DNA from 3 places in the Mesorhizobium sp. WSM4308 genome. Region 1 is predicted to be linked to each of the others. Evidence: riboswitches for the same ligand, from Rfam matches in the RefSeq annotation. Region 1 holds a riboswitch; each other region holds the start of a gene.
The links. Region 1 has a riboswitch for cobalamin ahead of bluB (5,6-dimethylbenzimidazole synthase). Riboswitches for the same ligand answer to the same signal wherever they lie in the genome.

Region 1 (3,344 bases):
AGGCCGGCCATATCGCCGTGATGGTCCATCTGATCGACGGCCGGGATGTCCCCGACGGCCAGAACCAGATCGCCTATGCCAGGCAGGTCGTGACCGAGCGTTTCGCCGAGGCCAACATCCTTTTCGTCGTCGACCAGCTGGTCAAGGGCGCCATCCGCGCCATCACCGGCCTGCTCGGCGGCATCGCTGCTTTCCTGCCCATTCCGGGCCTGAGCGGTCTGGTCTCCTTCATCAACACGGTGATCCGCCTGTCGCTCACCTATGTCGACGAGATCATCCTCGGCTACAACATCCGCATCAACTCGTCCTCACCCTTCGAGACGGCGCGGCAAGGCGTCGTGCTCTACGCCCAGAACGGCAAGACCATGGTCAAGAACGCCGTCTGGCTGGCGGTCATCATGTGGGGCGTGTCTTTCGTCATCTTCCTGCTGATGCTGGCTCCGGCCAGCGCCGTTCTCTTCATCATGCCCGGACAACTCGCCGGCTGGGCCTTCGTGCTTGCCATCGTCTTTGCCTGGGCCTTCAAGGCGGCCTTCATCGAGCCCTTCGCCATCGCTTGCCTGATGCAGGTCTATTTCAAGACCATCGCCGGCCAGGTGCCCGATCCGGCCTGGGATATCAGGCTGGCCGAGGCGTCGTCGAAGTTCAGGGAGCTGAAGGACAAGGCGCTGGCCTCCTTTGGTGGCTCGCGCTGGGGCACGGCCGGCGCGACGAACTGATCGGCTGGGCAGGTCGTCGCCGGCGCGACATCGGAGGCGTTGAGGCGGGCCACGGTCGATTTCAGTGGCGCCTCGCCTTGCCCGCAAAAAGTCTCGCTCATGATCAGGTCGGGCAGCGGCAGCCGCCGGCCCCAGCCATGCGTTTCCAGGTCTGGTTTGGATGCGAACTCGGAAACACGGCCGACGCAGAGATAGGCGACGGGCGTCACATGCTCGGGAATGGCCAGCAGGCTCTTCAACGCTTGCGGCTCGATGATGCTGACCCAGCCGACGCCGACGCCTTCGGCACGCGCGGCCAGCCAGAAATTCTGCACCGCGCAGACCGTGCTGTAGAGATCCATTTCCGGATTGTGCCAGCGGCCCAGTGGCGAGCCTTGCGAGCGCCGACGGTCACAGGTGATGCAGATGTTGAGGGCGCTTTCGCAGATACCTTCGAGCTTCAGCTTGCGGTAGAGCGCCTGTCGTTCCTCCTCGATTTCAGGCAGTTCCTGTTCGCGCGCGGCCAGGAACAGGTCGCGCACCTCTGCCCGTCGCGCGGCGTCGCGGATGACGATGAAATTCCATGGCTGCATAAAGCCGACCGATGGCGCGTGATGGGCGGCAAGCAGAAGCCGCGCCAACACCTCGTCGTCGAGCGCGTCGGGCAGGAAATGGCTGCGCACGTCGCGCCGCGTGAACATGGCGCGATAGACCGCGTCGCGCGCCGTCTGGTCAAATCCGTCGCCCACAGGAGCGGTCATGTGTTCCGGCATCGCTCGTCCCCTTGCGATTGCAATAGTTCCACACCGTCAGAGCGCACTTTGTGCATCCAACTGGACGCAGTTTGCTCTGATGCCAGCCGCCTGACCATGCGGATGACGATGCCTGCCAGGCCGGTCTTCTGGCTCGGGATCAACCCGCGTCCGGTGCCTTCCCGTCATCGACAGTGGCAGTTACCGGCGCGGTCCCCCTCACAGCGTTGGGCACGCCACGGAATTCAACCGTGTTCCCGATTCTCCCGCTTGCGGCGAGCACCAGGCAGTGGCGCGACCTTACGCCGAAGCCTCGGCCGCGCCAATCCCCGCGGCGGCGCCAATGGACGCAGGCGCGATTTTCCCCAGCGATCGAGAGGCAATGCATGGCCATCGCGGCACCGGGGCACTAGATAGGGAGCATGACAACCCGTCTCTACACCCATCCGATCTTCCTCGAACACATCACGCCGCCCGGGCATCCCGAACGGCCGGACCGCTTGCGCGCCATCGAGCGCGTGCTCGACGACGAGGCTTTTGCCGCGCTCGATCGTGTCAAGGCGCCGGAGGGCGACGAGGCCACCATCCTCTACGCGCACCCCGCCGATTTCGTCGCCCGTGTGCGTGCCGCCATTCCCGAGGAGGGTATTGCCCGCATCGATGCCGACACCACCGCCAGCCCGAAGAGCTGGCAGGCGGTGATCGCCGCGATCGGCGCGGCCAACGCCGCCGTCGACGACGTCTTTGCAGGCCGCGCCGACAACGTCTTCGTCGCCGCAAGGCCGCCCGGCCACCATGCAGAGAAGACCACCGCGATGGGCTTCTGCTTCTTCAACACGGCGGCGATCGCCGCTCGCTATGCGCAGAAGAAGCATGGCGCCGAGCGTGTCGCCGTCGTCGACTGGGATGTGCATCACGGCAACGGCACGCAGGATATTTTCTGGGACGATCCCTCGGTTCTCTATTGCTCGACGCACCAGATGCCGCTTTATCCCGGCACTGGCGCGAAGACCGAGACCGGGGCCGGCAACATCGTCAACGCGCCCTTGGCGCCGCAGACCGGCAGCGAGGTGTTTCGCGATGCCTTCCTGTCGCGGGTGCTGCCGTCGCTCGACAATTTCGCGCCTGACCTGATCATCATCTCGGCCGGTTTCGACGCGCATCACCGCGATCCGCTGGCCGAGATCAACCTGACCGAGGACGATTTCGACTGGGCGACCGGCCAGCTGATGCAGCGCGCCGCGCGCCACAGCGGCAACCGGCTCGTCAGCCTGCTCGAGGGCGGCTACGATCTGCAAGGACTGGCATTTTCGGTCGCCGCCCATGTCGGGCGACTGATGAAAGGATGAATGATGGCTGGTGAAACCAACGAAGACATCAAGGCGATGAGCTTCGAGCAGGCGCTCGACGCGCTGGAGAAGATCGTCGATGATCTGGAGCGTGGCGACGTGCCGCTCGACCAGTCGATCAAGATCTACGAGCGCGGCGAGGCGCTGAAGGCGCATTGCGACCGGCTGCTGAAGGCCGCCGAGGACAAGGTCGAGAAGATCAGGCTGTCGCGCGACGGCAAGCCGGTCGGAACAGAACCGCTCGACGCGGACTGAGGCACGGAGCAGCCTTTCCGGTTTTTGGACACGATCATGGTTGAGAATTAAGCTCGTCCCGATTGAAACGGCTCCAGGACAAAAGGAGATACGGAAGCGATGTGCAGAAACATCAAGACCCTGTTCAATTTTGACCCGCCCGCAACCAATGACGAAGTGCGCGACGCAGCCCTTCAGTTCGTCCGCAAGCTGAGCGGAACGACACGACCGTCGAAACAGAACCAGCATGCGTTCGATCATGCGGTCGAAGCCATCGCGGCATCGGCGCGTGAACTCCTCGATTCGCTTGA
Region 2 (3,344 bases), on a different contig from region 1:
GTCGCCGCTCGGCCCATAGGCCTTGACGTGCGATCCGGGCACAAGGTGTTCGAACATCCAGCGTGTGCCGATGCTGCCGGCCTGCGCCTTCACCGTCACCGCGATCGAGAACGGCCGTGACGGCGACGACGACAGCGTATAGGTGCGCATCAGCGGTCCGTCCGACGTCGGCAGTTCCAGCGTCACGAACTGGCCCGGCTTGTAGCGGAACCAGGTCTGGTTGTCGGAGCGGAAGGTGAAGGTCTTGACGTCAGGCGCCTCGTCGCTGACGCCGATCACTTCCAGCACCTGCAGCCTGTCGTTCCAGGGCGCCATCTGATCGAGATGGCGATAGAGGCCAAGATCCGTCATCGCGTTCATCCCCAAACCTCTCAGGCGACACTGCGCAAAGCCGGCCGGCCGTCTTCGGCAAGCCGTGGGCCGATGAAGGACGCGTACCATTCGACAAACTGGATCACGCCGCCCTCGTGCAGCTCCGAATAGGGGCCGGGCTCATAGGCCGGCGACAGAATGCCGAAGGCGTTTTCCTCGACGATGCGGCGATCCTGGTCGTTGGTCTCGGTCCAGACATGGGTGAGTTCGGCAAGATCGTAGTCGACGCCCTCGACTGCGTCCTTGTGCACCAGCCATTTGGTCGTCACCGCGGTTTCCGTGGCGCTGATCGGCACCACGCGGAAGGTGACGGCATGGTCGCCGAGGATGTGGTTCCACGTCGTCGGATAGTGATAGAGCAGCAAGGAGCCGATGCGGTCGGCCGAGACGCTGTCGGACAGGTTCTTCTTCACCGCCCGCTTGCCCGTCATCGTGTAGCTGACCGCATCGCGCAGCAGCGGCGCGCGGGTGGCGCGGTATTGCCCGGCCGGATCGATGCGGAACTTGCTCGGCAGCCCGGCCGCCTCGCATTTGGCCCAGTGTGCCAGCATTTCCGGATCTCTGTCGGCGCCTTGCACGCCGGTCACCGTCGGGGCTTCCGGGAAGGTCTTGCACAGTTCCGGGTGATTGCCGGCGCAATGATAGCACTCGCGGTTGTTTTCCCAGACGAGCTTCCAGTTGCCCTTCTCGACGATCGTGCTCTCGAAGGCGATCTTTGCTTCGCTGAGCCGGTGCGGCTTGAGATAGGGTTCGATCATCGCCCGCATCGGCGCGAAGTCGGCGGGTTCCTTGGCCAGGCAGATGAAGATATAGCCGGCCACGCTTTCGCAGGCGACCGGCTTCAGGCCGAACTGGCTTTTGTCGAAGCCGTCTGCCATCTGGCGGGCAAACAGCAGCCTTCCGTCCAACTCATAGGTCCATTGGTGATAGGGGCAGACCAGCTTGGCGGCCATGCCCTTGTCGGTGTTGCAGACGCGGCTGCCGCGGTGGCGGCAGGAATTATGGAAGGCGTTGATCTTGCCCTGCTGATCGCGCACCAGCACGACAGGGTAGTCGCCGATCTGTACGGTGATGAAGCTGCCGGGCTTGGGCAGTTCGCAATCATGGCCGACGAACAGCCAGTCGCGATACCAGATCAGCTCCATGTCGAGCTTGAAGAAATCGGGATCGGTATAGAAGGGCTGCTCGAGCGAGAAGCCCTCTCTGCGGCCATTCAACAGCCTCAGCATATCGTTGCGCGCATCCATGTCCTGTCCTCATACTTCAAGGACTGAACTGGTGGTGATTGAGGAAGGATGAGACGCAGCTCGGCGAAAGCCGGGCACGCGCGATCCGCCTCTTGACCGCCCACCGCGATCAGTCGAGTTCAAAAATCTCGGGCTGGTTTCCGGGCTCTGGAGTGTCCTTGCGGACGGTCGCGACACCTTCCCAGGCTTTTGCCCAGTGGTCTCCCGTTGCGACTTGAACTCCACCACCGTTGCGGGGGCAGCGCCGGATTTTGACCGGCTTCCCAATTCTCCGCCCCGTCGTCACGAAGCGGCACCTGAGATGACATGATCTAATCACGACAGCGTTTGCGACATCGGCATGAAAGCGACATCGTATCCATGCGGCGCGACACGCATGCGCAACGATCAGGTCACGGGCAGCGGTCACGAAAATCGCCTCCGCCGATAGCTGTGCCGGCTGTCAAAATCGACCCGGAACTGGGGCAAAAGAGGTTAACGGTTTCGAAAAGTGACTATTAGCAGACTCTAAAATCGAACCGAACGGTTCGTTTCTGTTGACGGTGCGTGCAGGACGGTGTGAACGATGGACCTCCGATACAGTCTGTGACCTTGCGGCTGGCGTTTACTAAGTGGTTGATATCAACAAGAAAAATGCATGGCTCGGAAGCCCTGGCACAATTTCAAGTGGTGGATTCTTGGTCCACACGGAACAACTTCGTGATTGGAAACGGCGAACTGGCTTTCCCACATCGGGCCTGTCCGAACGACGCGATTTCAATCCCAAGACACGCCGCTAGACGGACGGAAAAAATACTGGAGTACCAAAAATGAAAAAGATTGTTCTCACTGCCGCCGCCCTTCTGGCTATTTCCGGCAGCGCCTTTGCTGGTAGCGACCACTATGGTTCGAATGCCGCCGCAGCCACGGCTGTCGACAGCTCGTACACCGCTTCGACCAACAAGTCGGAGCCGGCTGCTCAGACGCCTGCCCAGGGCGCCGATCGCAACCTCTTCGGCAACAACTAACAACAGATCCCGGCCGACAGCGGGCTTTTCGCCCGCCGCTCTGGCCGACCTTGAGAAATTCAGGAGACTAACATGAGCAAGATCATCCTTGCTGCCGCCGCCGTCCTGGCCATTTCCGGCAGCGCCTTCGCTGGCAGCGACAACTACGGTTCCAACGGTGCCAACCAGTCGGCCGCTGCGGCCGACCATTCCTACACGGCTTCGGTCGACAAGTCGGCTCCGGCCACCCAGCTGCCTGCTCAGCAGGGCGCTGACCGCAACCTCTTCGGCAAGTAATGCCGGTTTACGGGAATGGCGGCGATGCCGGCCATTCCCGTGAAATCCAGAAATTCAGGAGACTAACATGAACAAGATCATCCTTGCTGCCGCCGCCGTTCTGGCCATCTCCGGCAGCGCTTTCGCGGGCAGCGACAATTTTGGTTCCAATGGCGCCAACCAGCCCGCCGTGACTTCGCCCGCCGCAACTTCGATTGACAACTCGCGTACGGCTTCGATCCGCGAGAGCGGCTCGCCTGTCTACAAGCTGCTCAATTCGTCGGGCGACGCGCAGAAGTCCGCTCCTCAGGGCAGCGACCGCAACCTCTTCGGCCGTTAACAGCCGTAGCTGATTTCCAAAAAAGAGCGGCGGGCCTGGCCCGCCGCCCTTTTTTGTTGCCTTGACCCAGCAGGACCGGCGGCCTCAAGCCGCTTTTGCTTCCGGCTTTTGCAGCGCGAAGGA
Region 3 (3,344 bases), on a different contig from region 1:
TTCGCCATGTCGGCGATGCTTCTGGCGGCGGGTGTCGTCGGAGAGAGCGTGCCGCTGCTCACCGGCGTCTTCCTGCTGTGCGGCGCCTTCTTCACTATTGCGCTCGACGCACTGGGCTCGACCGCCTTCATGCGTTCGGTGCGCTCCTATGAACGGGCGCAGATGGCGGCGGTCTACCGCACCTATCTCGATTTTTCCGAACTGACGCCGCCGCTTGTCTATTCGGTAGTGCTCGCCTTCTTCGGGCTGGGCTCGGTGTTCGTCACGCTTGGTCTGCTCGCGGCGGTTTGCGGGTTCGTGACTTGGCGTTACCTGCCGAAGTCTCTGTGAGGATCATGGTCAAAGTGCCGCGTGGCGCTCGCGCACCCAGTTGTGGAAACGGTGCAGGTCATACTCCTCGGGCATGAGCACGCCGGCATGGTGGCGCATCGAGCGCAGGCCCCTCTGGTTGACCTCGCAGATGGCGGCGTCCTCTTCCAGCACCTGTGTGCCGAAGGCGACGATGTTGTCGATGTCGGTCGCGGCCAGCGCCTCGGGCGCGAACAGCCATTCGGCGATAAGCTCCGTCTGTTCGGGACCGAGCGGCACCAGGCGTACCGTCCTGACATAGTCGACATGGCCGACGATGAACATTGAGGGCAGGCTGGTGGCGTAGGTCTGGCCGGCGACGCGTTCGGCCGGCGTCAACCCGGAGAAGACCGGCCCGTGCGTCTTGCCGTCGCGCGACCAGGTCTCGGCGCCGGCACGCAGGCCTCCGGAAAACTCCGGCGCGTCATTGTCGGCGTGGCGCGTCCATTCGGGATCGTCGTGCCGGCTCATCAGACCTCGGCCATAGATTGGCACCAGGCGCGACAGGTCCTTGTGGATGCCCGGGCAGTGCAGGCACTCGTTGAAGTTCTCCCAAAAGATCTTCCAGTTGCAGTGCATCACCTTGCGCAGCACATGGCCCGATACCAGCGTTTCCAGCGGCCAGTTGCCGAGATTGCCGGAGGCAGGATCGAAGGATGCCTGCGCGGAGTCCGCCGCACCCTCCTGCAGATTGATGAACACGAAGCCGCGCCACACCGAGAGCGCGACGCGGTAGAGCGGATGGTCGGCCTTGTCGAAGCCGTCCGGCAACGATTTCGACGGCACGCGCACGAGGTCGCCGCGCAGCGAATAGGACCAGGCATGATAGGGGCAGGTGATCAGCCGCGCCTTCAGCCGGCCCTCGCTCTCCTGGCAAAGCTGCGAACCGCGATGCCGGCAGGTGTTGTGGAAGGCGCGCAGGGCGCCGGTGTCGTCGCGCAGCACGATGATGTCCTGCGTGCCGATGCGAAACCTGCGGAAGGCCAGCGGCTGGGCCAGATCGGCCTCGCGGCAGACGAGCAGCCAGTTTTTGTACCAGATGGCGTCGAGGTCGCGCTGGTAGCTCTCACCGTCCCAATAGGCCGACGAGGGCAGGGTCGGCTCGGCCTGGGTCAGGCCATTGTAAGGGGCGCGCTCACCGGCAATGGGCTGCATGGCTGGCTTCCTGTGAAGCGGCCAGCCGACACCCGGTCAGGAGAATTGTCAATTGTCGTGCCTGGAGACGGCATGGCGCAATCGCGCTGTTTGCCGGCGGAATTTGGTTTGCCGCGTGTCGCGATTTTCCCTATAGTCATGCAGTCGTCGGTTCCGTTTTGGAGCCAAGAGGGAATGCGGTGCGGGCGAAATTCTTGCCCAATGCCGTGGCTGCCCCCGCAACTGTGTGCGGTAGTCCTCTCCATATGCCACTGAAGATTCGTCTTCGGGAAGGTGGGGAAGGGCGCTGATCCGTGAGCCAGGAGACCTGCCGACGACGGCAAAACTGACAGGCCCTCGGGTGGAGGGTGAAAGGACAAGATATGAATACCGCTTCCGTCTCCCTCGGCGCCTCCGTCTCCTCGCAGTCGCGCTTCATGCAGCTGGCGCTTGCCGCGCTGCTCGGCACGTTCATCATCGGCTTTGTCGGCTTCTCGCATATCGATGCGGTCCACAATGCGGCTCACGACTATCGCCATTCGATGGGTTTTCCCTGCCACTGACGAAGGCCTGACATCATGAATTTGTTTCGCAACGTCGTGTTCATCGCGGCGATCGCAGGGCTCGTGGGGGGCATTGCGCTCGCCTGCATGCAAGCCTACGCGACCGACCCACTGATCCTGAAGGCGGAAGTCTATGAAAAGGCCGGCGGCGGCCATCACCACGACCACGCCGCTGTTACCACAAACGACAACGCCATGAGCTCGGCCGTTCCGGCTGACAATGCCATGAGCGGCGCGGCCCCGGCTCCTGCGGAAGCGGCCGCCCCGGTCGAGGACGAAGGCTGGGCTCCGGCCGACGGTTTCGAGCGCTTCGCCTTCAATGTCCTTGCCAACATCGTCAGCGGTATCGGTTTTGCGCTGATCCTGGTCGCTGTCTCCGAATTCATGGGCGGTATCGGCAACTGGCGGCAGGGTGTCTTCTGGGGCCTAGCTGGCTTCGCTATATTCACTTTGGCACCTGGGCTCGGCCTACCGCCGAAACTGCCGGCAATGCCTGACGCCGATCTCTTGCAGCGCCAAATCTGGTGGACTTTGACAGTGGTGGCGACTGCCGCCGGCCTTGGGCTCATCGCGTTCCGCAAGTCACTGCCTCTTGCCCTTCTTGGCATTGCTCTTATCGTGGCGCCGCATATCGTTGGCGCGCCGCAACCCGATAGCTTCGTGACGCCAATCCCCGAAGGCTTGCATCACCAGTTCATCGTGGCCTCAACGCTCACCCGTCTAGTGTTCTGGCTGGTGCTCGGCGCTGTCGTCGGCGTTGTGCGCGGACGCTTCACCGGCACCGCGACCAGCCTGCGCGACAGCTTTGCCTGATCGAAGCTCGCTGACCTTCATCATCGGCGGTGCCCGCTCCGGCAAGAGCGCGCACGCCGAAATCCTGGCGACGGCCTTGCCTTCGCCATGGATCTACATCGCCACGGCGCAGGCCTATGACGACGAGATGCGCGAGCGCATCGCGCTGCACCGCTCGCGGCGCGGCGCGGGCTGGACGACCATCGACGCGCCGCTCGACCTTTCCGGCGCCCTTGAGGCCTTGCCCGACAACCAGCCGGTGCTGGTCGATTGCCTGACGCTGTGGCTGACCAATCACATGCTGGCCGATCACGACGTCGGCGCCGAGTGCCGGCGGCTGGCGGATGTGCTGTCGCGGCCGCGCGGCCCATGGTTCGTGGTCTCCAACGAAGTCGGCCAAGGCATCGTGCCGGACAATGCCCTGGCGCGCCGTTTTCGCGATGACGCCGGCCGGCTCAACCAGCAGGTCGCGGCGATCGCCGATACGGTGCTGCTGATGGTGGCGGG

Region 2: another riboswitch for cobalamin. It lies ahead of CK227_RS03325 (aromatic ring-hydroxylating dioxygenase subunit alpha); the one in region 1 lies ahead of bluB (5,6-dimethylbenzimidazole synthase).
Region 3: another riboswitch for cobalamin. It lies ahead of CK227_RS21060 (CbtB domain-containing protein); the one in region 1 lies ahead of bluB (5,6-dimethylbenzimidazole synthase).

Annotation. Positions count from the first base shown of each region.
Region 1 is NZ_NSFW01000001.1:121,960-125,303, reverse strand. It holds gene CK227_RS00575 (hypothetical protein) at 1-719, shown strand, start outside; partial or broken gene bluB (5,6-dimethylbenzimidazole synthase) at 893-1,399, opposite strand; cobalamin riboswitch at 1,572-1,752, opposite strand; gene CK227_RS00565 (histone deacetylase family protein) at 1,873-2,799, shown strand; gene CK227_RS00560 (exodeoxyribonuclease VII small subunit) at 2,803-3,054, shown strand; gene CK227_RS00555 (DUF2277 domain-containing protein) at 3,154-3,344, shown strand, end outside.
Region 2 is NZ_NSFW01000002.1:89,935-93,278, forward strand. It holds gene CK227_RS03320 (hybrid-cluster NAD(P)-dependent oxidoreductase) at 1-351, opposite strand, end outside; gene CK227_RS03325 (aromatic ring-hydroxylating dioxygenase subunit alpha) at 372-1,619, opposite strand; cobalamin riboswitch at 1,733-1,934, opposite strand; gene CK227_RS03330 (DUF680 domain-containing protein) at 2,429-2,626, shown strand; gene CK227_RS03335 (DUF680 domain-containing protein) at 2,699-2,902, shown strand; gene CK227_RS03340 (DUF680 domain-containing protein) at 2,970-3,221, shown strand; gene ugpC (sn-glycerol-3-phosphate ABC transporter ATP-binding protein UgpC) at 3,306-3,344, opposite strand, start outside.
Region 3 is NZ_NSFW01000011.1:105,925-109,268, forward strand. It holds gene CK227_RS21050 (MFS transporter) at 1-330, shown strand, start outside; gene CK227_RS21055 (aromatic ring-hydroxylating dioxygenase subunit alpha) at 340-1,503, opposite strand; cobalamin riboswitch at 1,635-1,833, shown strand; gene CK227_RS21060 (CbtB domain-containing protein) at 1,866-2,045, shown strand; gene CK227_RS21065 (CbtA family protein) at 2,061-2,858, shown strand; gene cobU (bifunctional adenosylcobinamide kinase/adenosylcobinamide-phosphate guanylyltransferase) at 2,851-3,344, shown strand, end outside.